Regions from separate parts of the Streptomyces sp. NPDC006385 genome, predicted to be linked through region 2. Evidence: riboswitches for the same ligand, from Rfam matches in the RefSeq annotation. Region 2 holds a riboswitch; the other holds the start of a gene.
What was found. Region 2 has a riboswitch for cyclic di-AMP ahead of ABZ078_RS04680 (transglycosylase family protein). Riboswitches for the same ligand answer to the same signal wherever they lie in the genome.
Positions count from the first base shown of each region.

Region 1: another riboswitch for cyclic di-AMP. It lies ahead of ABZ078_RS18950 (NlpC/P60 family protein); the one in region 2 lies ahead of ABZ078_RS04680 (transglycosylase family protein).

Region 1 covers NZ_JBEXQG010000022.1:4,558-11,490, reverse strand. Annotated here, with positions in the region: gene ABZ078_RS18970 (sugar porter family MFS transporter) at 1-120, opposite strand, end outside; gene ABZ078_RS18965 (TIM barrel protein) at 132-1,091, opposite strand; gene ABZ078_RS18960 (LacI family DNA-binding transcriptional regulator) at 1,295-2,296, shown strand; gene ABZ078_RS18955 (sugar ABC transporter substrate-binding protein) at 2,362-3,366, opposite strand; gene ABZ078_RS18950 (NlpC/P60 family protein) at 3,694-5,568, opposite strand; cyclic di-AMP (ydaO/yuaA leader) riboswitch at 5,625-5,799, opposite strand; gene ABZ078_RS18945 (NAD-dependent epimerase/dehydratase family protein) at 5,942-6,933, opposite strand, start outside.
Region 2 covers NZ_JBEXQG010000004.1:170,389-177,321, forward strand. Annotated here, with positions in the region: gene ABZ078_RS04670 (cytochrome P450) at 149-1,429, shown strand; gene ABZ078_RS04675 (transglycosylase family protein) at 1,596-2,645, shown strand; cyclic di-AMP (ydaO/yuaA leader) riboswitch at 2,855-3,047, shown strand; gene ABZ078_RS04680 (transglycosylase family protein) at 3,052-3,735, shown strand; gene eno (phosphopyruvate hydratase) at 4,119-5,399, shown strand; gene ABZ078_RS04690 (septum formation initiator family protein) at 5,506-5,982, shown strand; gene ABZ078_RS04695 (DUF501 domain-containing protein) at 6,127-6,720, shown strand; gene ABZ078_RS04700 (Ppx/GppA phosphatase family protein) at 6,717-6,933, shown strand, end outside.

The DNA.
Region 1 (6,933 bases), on a different contig from region 2:
GAACAGCAGTCCGCCGAAGGTGGCGATGACCGTGATCAGCCGCAGCCTGCGGGTCACCGCCGGCGGGGCGTCGTCCGTGACGGTGGCGGGGGGCTGCGCCGTGTTGTCCCTGACGTCCATGGGCCGCCTCCTTATCGGTCGAGAACCGTGAGCTTCGGGCGCCGGGTGCCCGTCAGGCCGCAGCCGGCCAGGTGCTCACGGGTGCTGACGGCGATCGGGAGCGGCACCTCGGGGGCGCACGGGTACAGGTCCTGCTCGACGATGACGAACAACTCGGCGTCGAGCTTCGCGAGTTCGGCGACCACGTCGGCGGGCTTGGGCACACCGGCGGGCGGCGAGACGCACACGCCGCGCTTGACGGCCTCGCCGAAGGAGAGGTTCTCGGTGTGGACCTGGGCGAGGATCTCGGGGTCCATCTGCTTGATGTGGACGTAACCGACGCGCTCGCCGAAGCGGCGGATCAGGTCGAGGTTGTCGCCGCCGCCGTAGGCGACGTGCCCGGTGTCCAGGCAGAGGTTGGTGTAGCGCGCGTCGGACTCGTTGAGCAGCCGCTCGATCTCCGGCTGGGTCTGGATGTGGCTGTCGGCGTGCGGGTGGATGACCAGGCGTACGTCGTACTCGTCGAGCAGCAGCTTGCCCAGCCGGTCGGCGGCCTTGCCGAAGCCCGCCCACTGCTCGGCGGTCAGCTCGGGCGCCTCGGTGAACGCGCCGGTCTTCTCGTCCCGGTACATGGGCGGGATGAGGACGAGGTGGTGGGCGCCCGCCGCGGCGGTCAGCGTGGCGACCTGCCGGACGTGGGCGAGCATCTCGTCCCAGGCATCGGGACGGTGCAGCGCGCCGAAGGCGGTGCCGCCGGAGACCTTGAGGCCGCGTACGGCGAGCTCCTCGGCGAGGACGGCCGGGTCGGTGGGGAGGTAGCCGTACGGGCCCAGCTCCAGCCACTCGTATCCCGCCGCGGCGAGTTCGTCGAGGAAGCGGGTGTGCGGGACCTGGTGCTCGTCCTCGGGGAACCAGACGCCCCAGGAGTCGGGGGCCGAGCCCAGGCACAGGTTGCCCGCGGTGGTGCGGAGCGAGGTTGGCGCCGTTGCCATGACGTGTCCTTCGGGGAGGGGACGGAAGTCAGTGGACGAATGTTCTTCCGCGCTCTACTAGAGCGCTCTAGTCCGAGTACGATGACCCTGGTCCAAATGTCATGTCAATAGCTTGTTGCCGGGAGATTTCGAGGCGCCGTCAAGGTGAGCGGCGTCGAAGGGTGGGTGCACAGGTGGACGAACCGAGCAGGCAGCGGCCCACGATGGCGGATGTCGCCGCGAAGGCGGGCGTCTCCCGGGCGCTCGTCTCGATCGTCTTCCGCAACCAGCCAGGAGCGGGCCAGGAGACCCGCGAGCGGATCCTGCGGGTCGCCGACGAGATCGGCTACCGGCCCGACAGCGCGGCCCGGCTGCTCGCACGCGGCCGCAGCCGCACGCTCGGCGTGATGTTCACCGTCCACCAGACCTTCCACACGGACCTGATCGCCGCCATCTACCCCGAGGCCGAGCGGCTCGGCTACGACGTCCTGCTCTCCGCCGCCGCCCACGGCCGCAGCGAGGAGAAGGCGATAGAGGCGCTGCTCGGCCACCGCTGCGAGGCGGTCATCCTGCTCGGCCCCGACGCCGAACCCGCCTACCTCGACGAACTCGGACACCGCACCGTCACCGTCTCGGTCAGCCGCCGTGTGCCGCACGCGCGCGTGGACTTCGTGCACAGCGCCGAGGGCAAGGGCGTACGGCAGGCCATGGACCACCTCGTGGAACTGGGCCACCGCCGGATCGTGCACATCGACGGCGGGCGCGGCCCCGGCTCCGCCGAGCGGCGCCGCGCCTACCGGGCCGCCATGCGCAGGCACGGTCTGGAGTCCGAGGCGCGAGTGATCCCCGGCGCCCACACCGAGGAGTCCGGCATCGAGACGGGCCATCTGCTCGTGGCGGAGCGCGACCGGGGGCTGCCGCTGCCCACCGCGGTCCTCGCGGGCAACGACCGTTGCGCGATGGGCCTGCTGATGACCCTGACGCGTGCGCGGATCGAGGTCCCGCGGGACATGTCCGTCATCGGCTACGACGACAGCCACCTGTCCCACCTGATGCCGATCGGTCTGACGACGGTCCGTCAGGACTCCGTGCTGATGGCCGAGAACGCGGTGCGGTTCGCCGTGGAGCGGCTGGAGGACCGGCAACTGGAGCCGCGCGAGGCGGTACTGGACCCGAAGCTCGTCGTCCGGGGCACGAGCGGGCCGGCCCCGCGGGAGCCGGCCTGAGAGTCGCGGTGGCGAGGCCGGCCGTGCCCCGTCGCGGTCACGGCCGGCCTCGCCTGTCCTTGGGGTTACCGCGTTCCCTTCGCGGCGAACTCGGCGACCGCGTCGACGTTCTCCTTGGTGATGAAGGCGGGTCCGGTGAGGACCGGGGCGGTGCCGCCGCCGCTGAAGTTGCCGTTGGTCTTGTACAGCCACAGCGAGTCGACGGCCAGGTAGCCCTGGAGGTAGGGCTGCTGGTCGACGGCGAACTCGACCTTGCCGTCCTGGACGGCGGTGACCAGTTCCTTGTTGAGGTCGAAGGTGGCGACCTTGGCCTTGGCGCCGGCGTCGGCCACCGACTGCACGGCCGTCAGGGCGAAGGGGGCGCCGAGGGTGACGACCTGGTCGATGCTGGAGTCCTGCTGGAGCTTGGCCGTGATCGTCGACTTCACGGACGGCATGTCGGTGCCGTTGACGTAGACGATGTCGGTCTTGCCCTTGAAGCCCTTCTTCAGGCCGGCGCAGCGGGACTCCAGGGCGACCTGTCCCTGCTCCTGGATGACGCACAGGGCGTGCTTGGCGCCGCTCTCGTTGAGGCGTTCACCGAAGGCCTGACCGGCGATGTTCTCGTCCTGCCCGAAGTACTCGAGCATGCCGAGCTCTTTCCAGTTGTCCAGGCCGGAGTTGAAGCCGACCACGGGGATGCCGGCGGACGTCGCCTTGGCCACGACGGCCTTCATGGCGCTGGGCTTGGCGGCGGTGAGGGCGATGCCGTCGACCTTCTGGTCGATCGCGTTCTGGACGAGGTTGGCCTGCGTCCCGGCGCTGGGGTCGCTGGAGTAGACGAGCTTGATGTTGTCCTTGGCGGCGGCGGCCTCGGCACCCTTGCGGATCAGGTCCCAGAAGGTGTCGCCGGGGGCGGCGTGGGTGATCATGGCCACGGTCATCCGGGGCGTGGTGGCCTTGCCCGCCGAGGCCTCGGCAGCGCCTTCCTCGGACTTCTTGCCGCCGGAGCCGCTGGAGCATCCGGTGGCGAGCAGGGCGCCCGCCACGACGGCGGCGGCCACGGCGGCGGCTCTGTGATGACTGCGCATGTCCCATGCACCTCACTGTGCTGATCAGGGCGGGTTCTCAGGTGGGGGGAGGTCACGGGTCTACCGCCCGCTGGATACGGCTGGAGCGCTTCACTAGCGCGCTCTAGTGGCAGGTACTATGCGGCGGTCCGGAGGCGATGTCAATGGGCTTGTCAGGACGTATCGACAAATCCAAGGTGGGAGAGTGCGCGCGGCGCGGCGCCGCTGGGCCGTGCGGCTCGGGGAGCGCCGGGCGGGCGGGCGAGGAGTCACCGGGCGCGAAACAGGACCACCCCGCCCTGTGAGGGCGGGGTGGGGACGGAGTAGGAGCGGCCGAGGGCGGCCGGATCAGGCGGGTCGTATCACGCTGTGGATCGCCGACTCACCTGCGTAGTGCATCGACTCCTCGCGTATGACCGCTCCGGGGCCGGGGGCGTGGATCATCATGCCGTTTCCGGAGCAGATGCCGACGTGACCGGCGTGGAAGAGGACCAGGTCGCCGGGTTCGGCGGAGGTGACGGCAATTCCGCGGCCGGCGGTCGCCTGCTCCTGCGGGGTGCGGGGGAGCGTGATCCCGGCGGCCTTCCAAGCGGCCTGGGTGAGGCCGGCGCCGTCGTACGCGTCCGGGCCGGTCGTGCCCCAGACACAGGGCTTGCCGAGCTGGGCGCGGGCGAAGTCCAGGGCCCGCACGGCTCGCGTGTCCTGGGGTGCGGCCGCTGGGGCGGGGCTGCTCGGGGCCAGGGCGGGCGGGCTGGGAGTGGTGACAGCGGGGGCGGGGGTGGGGGTGGGAGCGGGGGCGGGGGCTCCGAGGGGCAGGCTCGCCGTGCTGGACCACGCCGTCGTGTCGGCGGGGGCCGCGGCGAGGCCGTCGGCCGACCGCAGGTCCTGGAGGACCTGCCACTGTGTGCCGGTCGCGGACTGGGGTGGGGCTGGGGTGGCGGGCCAGGGGGCGGGGGCGGCCGGGGTTTGTGTGGTGCTCCGGGTGTCTGCGGCTGGGGTGGGCGTGGTGCTCCAGGTGTCGGCGGGTAGGGCCGGTGTGGTGCTCCGGGTGTCGGTGCCCGGGGTGGGTGTGGTGCTCCACGTGTCGGTGGCCGGGGTGGGTGTGGTGCCCCAGGAGTCGGCGGGTAGGGCCGGTGTGGTGCTCCAGGTGTCGGTGGCCGGGGTTTGTGTCGTGGTCCCGGTGTCGGCGACGGGCCGGGCTGGTGTGGGGTTCCACGTGTCGGTGGCCGGGGTGGGTGTAGTGCCCCAGGTGTCGGCGGGTAAGGCCGGTGTGGTGCCCCAGGTGTCGGTGGTCGGGGCCGGTGTGGTGCTCCAGGTGGCGGTGGCCGGGGTTTGTGTCGTGGTCCCGGTGTCGGCCGGCAAGGCCGGTGGGGTGCTCCAGGTGTCCGTGGCCGGCGGCGTCGCCGGCTGGGGCGCGATCGCCGTTGGTGGTGTGTTCTGCTGCTCGATGTACGCCGACAGCAGTGCGCGGGCCCGGTCGATCTTGCGCTGGTTCTGCTCCTTGGTCGCCTTCAGCGCGGACCGCTGCCGCGACTCGGCCGTCATCTCGGCCGCCGGTTCGGCGGGCGGCGCGGCCGGGGCGGGCAGGGCAAGGGCGGTCTGCGTGGCCTGGTCAGCCGGAGTGTGCGATGTCTCCGGAGGGGCCGGCAGGGCGGCGATGGGGCCGGCCGTCAGTTCCGCGACGGCAGCCGATCCGGTGGCCGGAGCGGACGTCAGCTCGGCTGCCGGCGCGGCGGGCGGCTCCAGGGCGGGGCGGCCGGACGAGGCCCGCCCGAGGTCGGTGAGGTCCGCCACCGCACGCTCGGCGGGGCGCGCGGACCGTGTCCCGCCGGGCCGCTCCGGCTTGTCGCTCGGCAGCGTCGCCGGAACCGTCGGACCCAGCTTCGAGCGGGCGGCGTCGAACCACTGCCGGGCGACCCTGTCGAGCGCGGAGTCGCCGCGCCTGGTGTCGCCGCGCCTGGTGTCGTCGTTCCCGGCAGGCGCGTCCGGCCCGCGTCCGGCGTCGGTCGGCCGGTCGGCACGCCCTCGTGATCCCGCCGACGCCGCGCGGGTGGCGTTGAAGGTGCCCGTGTCGGACTCGGCCTGGTCGTAGAGGGAGCTGACCTTTCGGCTGACCTCCTCGCGGCTCGGTGTCTCGTCCCCGAGGGAGGGGGCGGCGTTGGCCGTCTGGGCGAGCAGGGCCACAGAGGTGAGGGCCGCCGACGCGAGTGCGGAATTGCGCATGCCGGGCAGGCTGAGAGCCCCCGGACGCGCCGTGCGTTCCGGCGCCATGGGCGACGTACTCCTTCCGTGCTCCGCCTACCGGGTTAGCTGACGGGTTCGGGCGGTCGTTTCCGGAAGGTGTGCCCTACGGCCCTTGCCCCGAAGGGCAGTTGGGCCGATTCACCCCAAGTTCGGTTGGGTCCCCGGCTCCCGTGACCCCTGCGGGCGCACCGGACTCGGCGGAGGGCGCACGTCCCGACGGGGTTCGCCAGAGATCGTCGTGCGGCCTGAGCCGTAACCTAACGAACTTGTGTGCCCCGCGTGAAGATTGACGTGTGAAATGTCCGATACGTTTCTGTGACCTTCGACGCTCGCGGCGCGGAGACCACCGAATTCACTTCGCACCGCGTTGATTCCGCCACGCCTCGTAGTGGTCCAGCAGGGTCTGCTCGATCGGACGGTAGGTGATGCCCAGTTCGGTCACGCTGCGGCTGTTGTCCACCCGGAACCGGATGCCGAGGTGCTTGCGGATGTAGTCCTGGGTCAGTCCGAAGGCGGGGCCCAGGATCCTTACCGGCCAGTGCGGGAGCGCGGTGCGCGGGAGGCGGAGGTCGCGGGGGTACCGGGTCCGGATGATGCGGGACATCTCGTGGAAGGACGTCATGGTGCGATCGGCGACGATGTAACGCCCTTTCGCGTCCGGGTTCTCCGCCGCCGCCACGTGCGCTTCGGCCACCTCGCGCACGTCCGCCGTGGTGAAACTGAAGTCCGGTGCGCCGTAGAAGAAGTAGCCCTTGAACAGCTCCTCCAGCAGGAACAGGCTGCCGGACCGGGAGGTGGGGGTGAGTGAAGGGCCCAGGATCAGGCCGGGGTTGACGGAGACCATGCGCCAGCGGTCCTGGGCGGCCTCCGCCTGCCAGGCCGCGCGTTCCGCGACGGTCTTCGCGTAGTGGTACGGGTTGTTCTCGACCGTGCTGGTGGTGTTGAAGTACCGCTCCGACAGCACTGCGTCGGTCATGTGCAGGACATCGGCGTAGTCGCCGAAGATCGCGCCGACGGTGGAGGTGAACACCAGCCTCTCGACCGTGGGCGACCGCTCGATGCTCGCCAGTACGTTGCGCGTGCCGAGCAGGGCCGGGTCCACCATGTCCCGCCGGCCGTCCTTGATCCGCTCCGGCATGAGGAACGGTGACGCCACATGGAACACGACCCGGCAGCCGCTCATCGCCGCGTCGAAGGAGCCCTCGGTCAGCAAGTCCGCCTCGAAGAGGGACAGTCGGCCGGGAAACGCCTCCTGCATCTCCCGCAACGGGCGCGCCTTCGCCGCGTCGGCGCTGCTGCGCACGGTGGTGTGGACCTCGTACCCCCGCTCCAGGAGCCGCCTGA
Region 2 (6,933 bases):
GGGGCGGCCGGTGCGATCGTGGAGCGGCCGGCAGGGCGTGGCCCTCGACAAGGCCGCTGCCGCGAGCCCCACAGGGCAACCCCGACCCCCCGCCTCCTGGCCACCCTCGGGGCCGCGCCCCCACCGACGCTCCGGATACCGTCGAGGAGTGACCGACCAGCCCGCCCCCACCAGCACCGCGCCCGAACCCCCGGACCTCTTCACCTGGGAGTTCGCGACCGACCCGTATCCCGCCTACGCCTGGCTCCGCGACCACGCGCCCGTGCACAGGACCCGCCTCCCCAGCGGCGTGGAGGCATGGCTGGTCACCCGGTATGCCGATGCCAAGCAGACGCTCGCCGACAACCGGCTCTCCAAGAACCCGGCCCACCACGACGAGCCGGCCCACGCCAAGGGCAAGACCGGCATCCCCGGTGAGCGCAAGGCCGAGCTCATGACGCATCTGCTCAACATCGACCCGCCGGACCACACCCGACTGCGCCGACTGGTCAGCAAGGCGTTCACCCCGCGCCGTGTCGCCGAGTTCGCGCCGCGCGTGCAGGAGCTCACGGACAGCCTGATCGACGGGTTCGCGGAAAAGGGCAGCGCCGACCTGATCCACGAGTTCGCCTTCCCGCTGCCCATCTACGCCATCTGCGACCTGCTCGGCGTCCCCCGCGAGGACCAGGACGACTTCCGGGACTGGGCGGGCATGATGATCCGTCACCAGGGCGGCCCCCGGGGCGGCGTCGCGCGGTCCGTGAAGAAGATGCGCGGCTATCTCGCCGAGCTCATCCACCGCAAGCGCGAGGCGCTCCCCGACGCCCCCACCCCCGGCGAGGACCTCATCTCCGGTCTCATCCGGGCCTCCGACCACGGCGAGCACCTCACCGAGAACGAGGCCGCCGCCATGGCCTTCATCCTCCTGTTCGCCGGCTTCGAGACGACCGTCAATCTCATCGGCAACGGCACCTACGCCCTGCTCACCCACCCCGAGCAGCGCGCCCGCCTCCAGGAGTCCCTGACCGCCCACGACACCGCCCTCCTCGAGACCGGAGTGGAGGAACTCCTCCGCTACGACGGCCCCGTGGAACTCGCCACGTGGCGCTTCGCCACCGAGCCCCTCACCATCGGCGGGCAGCACATCGCACCCGGCGACCCCGTCCTCGTCGTCCTGGCCGCCGCCGACCGTGACCCGGAGCGGTTCGCCGACCCCGACGTCCTCGACCTCGGCCGCCGCGACAACCAGCACCTCGGTTACGGCCACGGCATCCACTACTGCCTCGGCGCCCCGCTCGCCCGCCTGGAGGGCCAGACCGCCCTCGCGACGCTGCTCACCCGGCTCCCGGATCTGCAACTCGCGGTGGACCCGGCCGAGTTGCGGTGGCGGGGCGGCCTCATCATGCGTGGACTGCGCACGCTGCCGGTGAAGTTCAGCCCAGTTGAGTGAGTACGTCCGTCTGGCAAAGGTGACACGCGCTCATGTCTGTGATCTTCACGTGATCTGCGCGGCATTAACTTGTGACAAGTGATCGCCTGCCTATACGTTCACGGATCAACGACGGCGCACCGGCTTTACGCGCCGCGGTCACTGCTGTCTCGCGAAAGGCCCCTGCATGCTCTCCGGGAACGGTCGTCACCGTCGCCCCCGTCAGGCCCCGGCACTTCTGGTCGCGGCCGGAGTGACCGGCTCCGCCATCGCCATCCCGCTCCTCGGGGCCACGGGCGCGAGCGCCGCCGACGGCACGGTCTGGGACAAGGTGGCCGACTGCGAGAGTGGCGGATCCTGGAGCGCGGACACCGGTAACGGGCGCTACGGCGGACTTCAGCTGACGCAGGAGGACTGGGACAAGTACGGCGGTCTCGACTACGCCGCGAGCCCCGACCTCGCGAGCCGCTCCCAGCAGATCTCCGTGGCCCAGAACATCCTGGCGGACCAGGGCGTCGGCGCCTGGCGCACCTGCGGGCTGCTCAGCGGGCTCACTCAGGAGTCCGGTTCCGTCGACCTCGACACGGGCGTCGCGGAGGACTCGCCGTCCGAAGTGTCTGGATCCTCCGGATTGCTCGATTCATCCAACTCGTCGAATCCGGACACTTCATCGGGCTCGACGGGCTCAACGGGCTCGACAGGCTCAACGGACTCGTCAAACTCGGATGATTCGTCTGGTTTGCTCAATTCTTCTGGCTCGTCCGACAGCTCCTCGGATGTTTCGTCCGACTCCTCCGGAGACTCTCCCTCTTCACCTTCCTCGTCCCCTGAGGCGGACAGTTCCAAGAAGTCCGAAAAGTCGCCCGAGGTGGAGGCCGCGCAGTCGCCCGACGACTCGCCCGCCGAGACGCCCGAGAGTGGCCATCAGGACAACTGGCAGCAGGAGGCGGGCTCCTGGAGTCTGGTCGACACCGGAGCGCTCGACGGCGGAGCGGCCGGTTCCGGGCGCCACCGCGGTGCCAGCGCCGAGGAGAGCGAGACTGTCGACGGCACCGCCAAGTCGAGCGGTCGCCACGCCTCGTACAGCGTCCGTGCCGGTGACACTCTCGCGTCCATCGCCGACTCCCTTGACCTCGACGGCGGGTGGCGTGCGCTGTACGACGCGAACAAGGACGCCATCGGTACTGACGCCAACCACATCTTCCCCGGTCAGACCCTGGACGTCCCCGCCGAATAAGGGCTGAACGGGGCGAAAAACTGCGGGAGTTCGCGTCATGATTCGCACCTGAATGTCCGTTTTAGATGCAGTGAGAGATAGATCTCAGAAGCCCTGATCGTCTTTGAAATTCCGCGAATCGCGTGTCTACGGTCATGACCGCTCGCCACCAGAGCGAGCCCCGACAGCCGTCACGCCGAATCCTGCCGGCGGCCGTACGGGAACAGTCGTCGCGTCAAGCGCCGTAGGCAGGAGCGGGGGACCCAAGGTAAGCGCCGGGTCCGGCAGTTGAGGCCCTTCGGGGCCGCACGGCCGGAGTCGGCTAGGGGTTAAGTCGCGCACCGGACACCAGCGGTGCGCGGCCGGGCAACTCAACCGGCCCGAACCCGACAGCTCACCTCGCAGGCGTCGGTGAGGGGATCTCTCCATGCTGTTTTCCAGCAAGGGCAAGCACCGTCGTCCGTCCAAGGCCGCTCGCGCCATCGCCGTCGTCGGCGTCACCGGCGCCGCCGCCGTCGCGGCCCCGCTGATGGCCGCCGGCAGCGCCTCGGCCGCCACCGCCTCCGAGTGGGACGCCGTCGCCCAGTGCGAGTCCGGCGGCAACTGGGCGATCAACACCGGCAACGGCTACTACGGCGGTCTGCAGTTCTCCGCCTCCACCTGGGCCGCGTACGGCGGCACCAAGTACGCCTCCACCGCCGATCAGGCCACCAAGGCCCAGCAGATCGAGATAGCCGAGAAGGTCCTCGCGGGCCAGGGCAAGGGTGCCTGGCCGCACTGCGGCACCGGCCTGTCGAGCGCCGCCTACTCCGGCTCCTCGTCGAGCGACTCCTCGCAGGGCTCCGAGGCCACCACGCGCTCCACCGAGCAGCAGCCGGCCTCCCGCTCCGCCGAGCGTCCGGCCGCCGAGAAGAAGACCGTCACCACCCCGACCGGCAAGAAGGTCAAGAAGGGCGACGGCGAGTACAAGGTCGTCAAGGGCGACACCCTCAGCTCGATCGCGCAGGAGCGCGACGTCAAGGGCGGCTGGGAGAAGCTGTTCCAGCTCAACAAGGACATCGTCGAGGACGCCAACCTGATCTACCCGGGTCAGCAGCTGCACCTGAAGTAATCCGGGAAGCAGTACGGGGCCGGCGGCTGAACCCGAGCGCCCTCCCCTCCGTGGACCTCATGGCGAGAACCACGTGAGGGCGACGCCGCCCCCGTCCTCACGGACTCCCCGCCCCGGTGCGTGTTCCCCCGTACGCACCGGGGCGGGGTTTTCTCTGCGCCCGTTCTTCCACCCGGATTCGTTCCGGATTCGTTCCGGATTCGTTTTCTGTTCGTCATCCGGAAGCCTCTTTGTTCCGCACGGGAACAATGTGTACCGTCAGTCTGTCCACGGGACGGTCGCTCGCCGACCGATGTCCCGGAGGCGGTTAGGCTCTAGGCGCACGGCCACGTGCCGCGCACCACCAGCGTCACATCGCGTCACATCCCAAGAAGGAGATGCTCGTGCCGTCCATCGACGTCGTCGTAGCCCGGGAAATCCTGGACTCCCGAGGCAATCCCACGGTCGAGGTCGAGGTCGGCCTCGACGACGGCAGCACGGGTCGTGCCGCCGTCCCGTCCGGCGCCTCCACCGGCGCCTTCGAGGCCATCGAGCTCCGCGACGGCGACCCGAACCGCTACCTCGGCAAGGGCGTCGAGAAGGCCGTCCTGGCCGTCATCGAGCAGATCGGCCCGGAGCTGGTCGGCTACGACGCCACCGAGCAGCGCCTGATCGACCAGGCCATGTTCGACCTGGACGCCACCGACAACAAGGGCTCCCTCGGCGCCAACGCCATCCTCGGCGTCTCCCTCGCCGTCGCCCACGCCGCCTCCGAGGCCAGCGACCTCCCGCTGTTCCGCTACCTGGGCGGCCCGAACGCGCACCTGCTGCCGGTGCCGATGATGAACATCCTGAACGGCGGCTCGCACGCCGACACCAACGTAGACATCCAGGAGTTCATGATCGCCCCGATCGGTGCGGAGTCCTTCTCCGAGGCGCTGCGCTGGGGCGCCGAGGTCTACCACACCCTCAAGAAGGTGCTGAAGCGCAAGGGCCTGAACACCGGCCTCGGCGACGAGGGCGGCTTCGCCCCGAACCTGGACTCCAACCGCGCCGCCCTCGACCTCATCCTCGAGGCCGTCAAGGAGGCCGGCTACACCCCCGGCGAGCAGATCGCCCTGGCCCTCGACGTCGCCGCCTCCGAGTTCTACAAGGACGGCGTCTACGTCTTCGAGGGCAAGGAGCGCTCCGCCGCCGAGATGACGGACTACTACGCCGAGCTCGTCGACGCGTACCCGCTGGTCTCCATCGAGGACCCGCTGTTCGAGGACGACTGGGACGGCTGGAAGACCATCACCGAGCGCCTCGGCGACAAGGTCCAGCTCGTCGGCGACGACCTGTTCGTCACCAACCCCGAGCGTCTGGCCCGCGGCATCGAGGAGGGCGCGGCCAACGCCCTGCTGGTCAAGGTCAACCAGATCGGCTCCCTCACCGAGACCCTGGACGCCGTCGAACTGGCCCAGCGCAACGGCTTCAAGTGCATGATGTCCCACCGCTCCGGCGAGACCGAGGACGTCACCATCGCCGACCTCGCCGTCGCCGTGAACTGCGGCCAGATCAAGACCGGCGCCCCGGCCCGCTCGGACCGCGTCGCCAAGTACAACCAGCTGCTGCGCATCGAGGAGATCCTCGACGACGCGGCGGTGTACGCCGGGCGCAGCGCGTTCCCGCGCTTCAAGGGCTGAGGACCTGACCCTCACCGGGTTAAGGCTTAGCCAGTCGTACGTACGTCCCCGTACTCGGTCCCGTACCGTGTGCGGGGACGTACGCGCGTGAAACGGGAGGCGGGACATGGCCGTCAAGGACCGGGACCGGTTCTCCACCGCGACCAGGATCCGGTTGCTCGGCGAGCAGACGGCTGCCCGTGTCTACCGCTCCCAGACCAAGCGGCAGGCCCGGCGCTCCAGGCTCACCGGACGCGCCGCCCTGCTCGCGCTGGTCGTCTGCTCCATGGTCGTGGCGCTCGCCTACCCCATAAGGCAGTACGTCTCCCAGCGCGCCGAGATCGCCGATCTGCAACGGCAGAAGCAGGAAGCCGCCGAACGGGTCGAGCAGCTGCGCGACACCAAGGCACGCTGGCAGGACGACGCCTACGCCGAGCAGCAGATCCGGAAGCGACTGCACTATGTGATGCCCGGGGAGACCGGTTACGTCGTGATCGACCCGGACGCGGCCAAGCAGTCGCGGACCGACCTGGGCGCGGCCGACCGCCCCTGGTACACGAACATCTGGGACGGGGTCGACAAGGCCGACGCCGCCGACCACTGAGACCAGCGAGACCAGCGAGACCAGCGAGACCAAGGAACCGGCGAGACCAGCGAGACCGGCGCACCGATCGTCCGAACCGATGGTCCGAGCGATCGTCAGGACCGGCCGACGGATCGCCGGTGAGAAACCGATAGAAAGACAGGCATGGAAACGCCCCCGCCGCCCACCCCGCGCACCGAGCCCACCGACGCGGACGTCGAGGCATTCAAGCAGCAGCTCGGGCGTCCGCCGCGCGGCCTGCGCGCGATCGCGCACCGGTGCCCGTGCGGACAGCCGGACGTGGTCGAGACGGCCCCGCGCCTGCCCGACGGCACGCCCTTCCCGACGCTGTACTACCTGACGTGCCCCAAGGCGTCGTCGGCGATCGGCACGCTGGAGGCGAACGGCGTGATGAAGGAGATGACGGCCCGGCTGGAGAGCGACCCGGAGCTGGCCGCCGCCTACCGTGCCGCGCACGAGGACTACATCCGGCGCCGTGACGAGATCGACGAGCTGAAGGGGTTCCCGAGCGCGGGGGGCATGCCGGACCGGGTGAAGTGCCTGCACGTCCTGGTCGCCCACTCGCTGGCGGCCGGTCCCGGGGTCAACCCACTGGGCGACGAGGCGCTCGCGATGCTGCCCGAGTGGTGGCGCAAGGGAGCCTGCGTGACGCTTCCGGAGAAGGCCGAGAAGGCCGAGAAGGCCGAGAAGGGCGAGAAGGCCGAGAACGGCGAGAAGTCCGAGGAGGACGACCAGTGAGCCGCGTCGCCGCCATCGACTGCGGTACCAACTCCATCCGGCTTCTCGTCGCCGACGTGGACCCCGCCACCGGGCACCTCGTCGACCTGGACCGCCGTATGACGATCGTCCGTCTGGGCCAGGGCGTCGACCGCACGGGCCGGCTCGCTCCCGAGGCGCTGGAGCGGACCTTCGCCGCCTGCCGCGAGTACGCGGCGATCATCAAGGAGCACG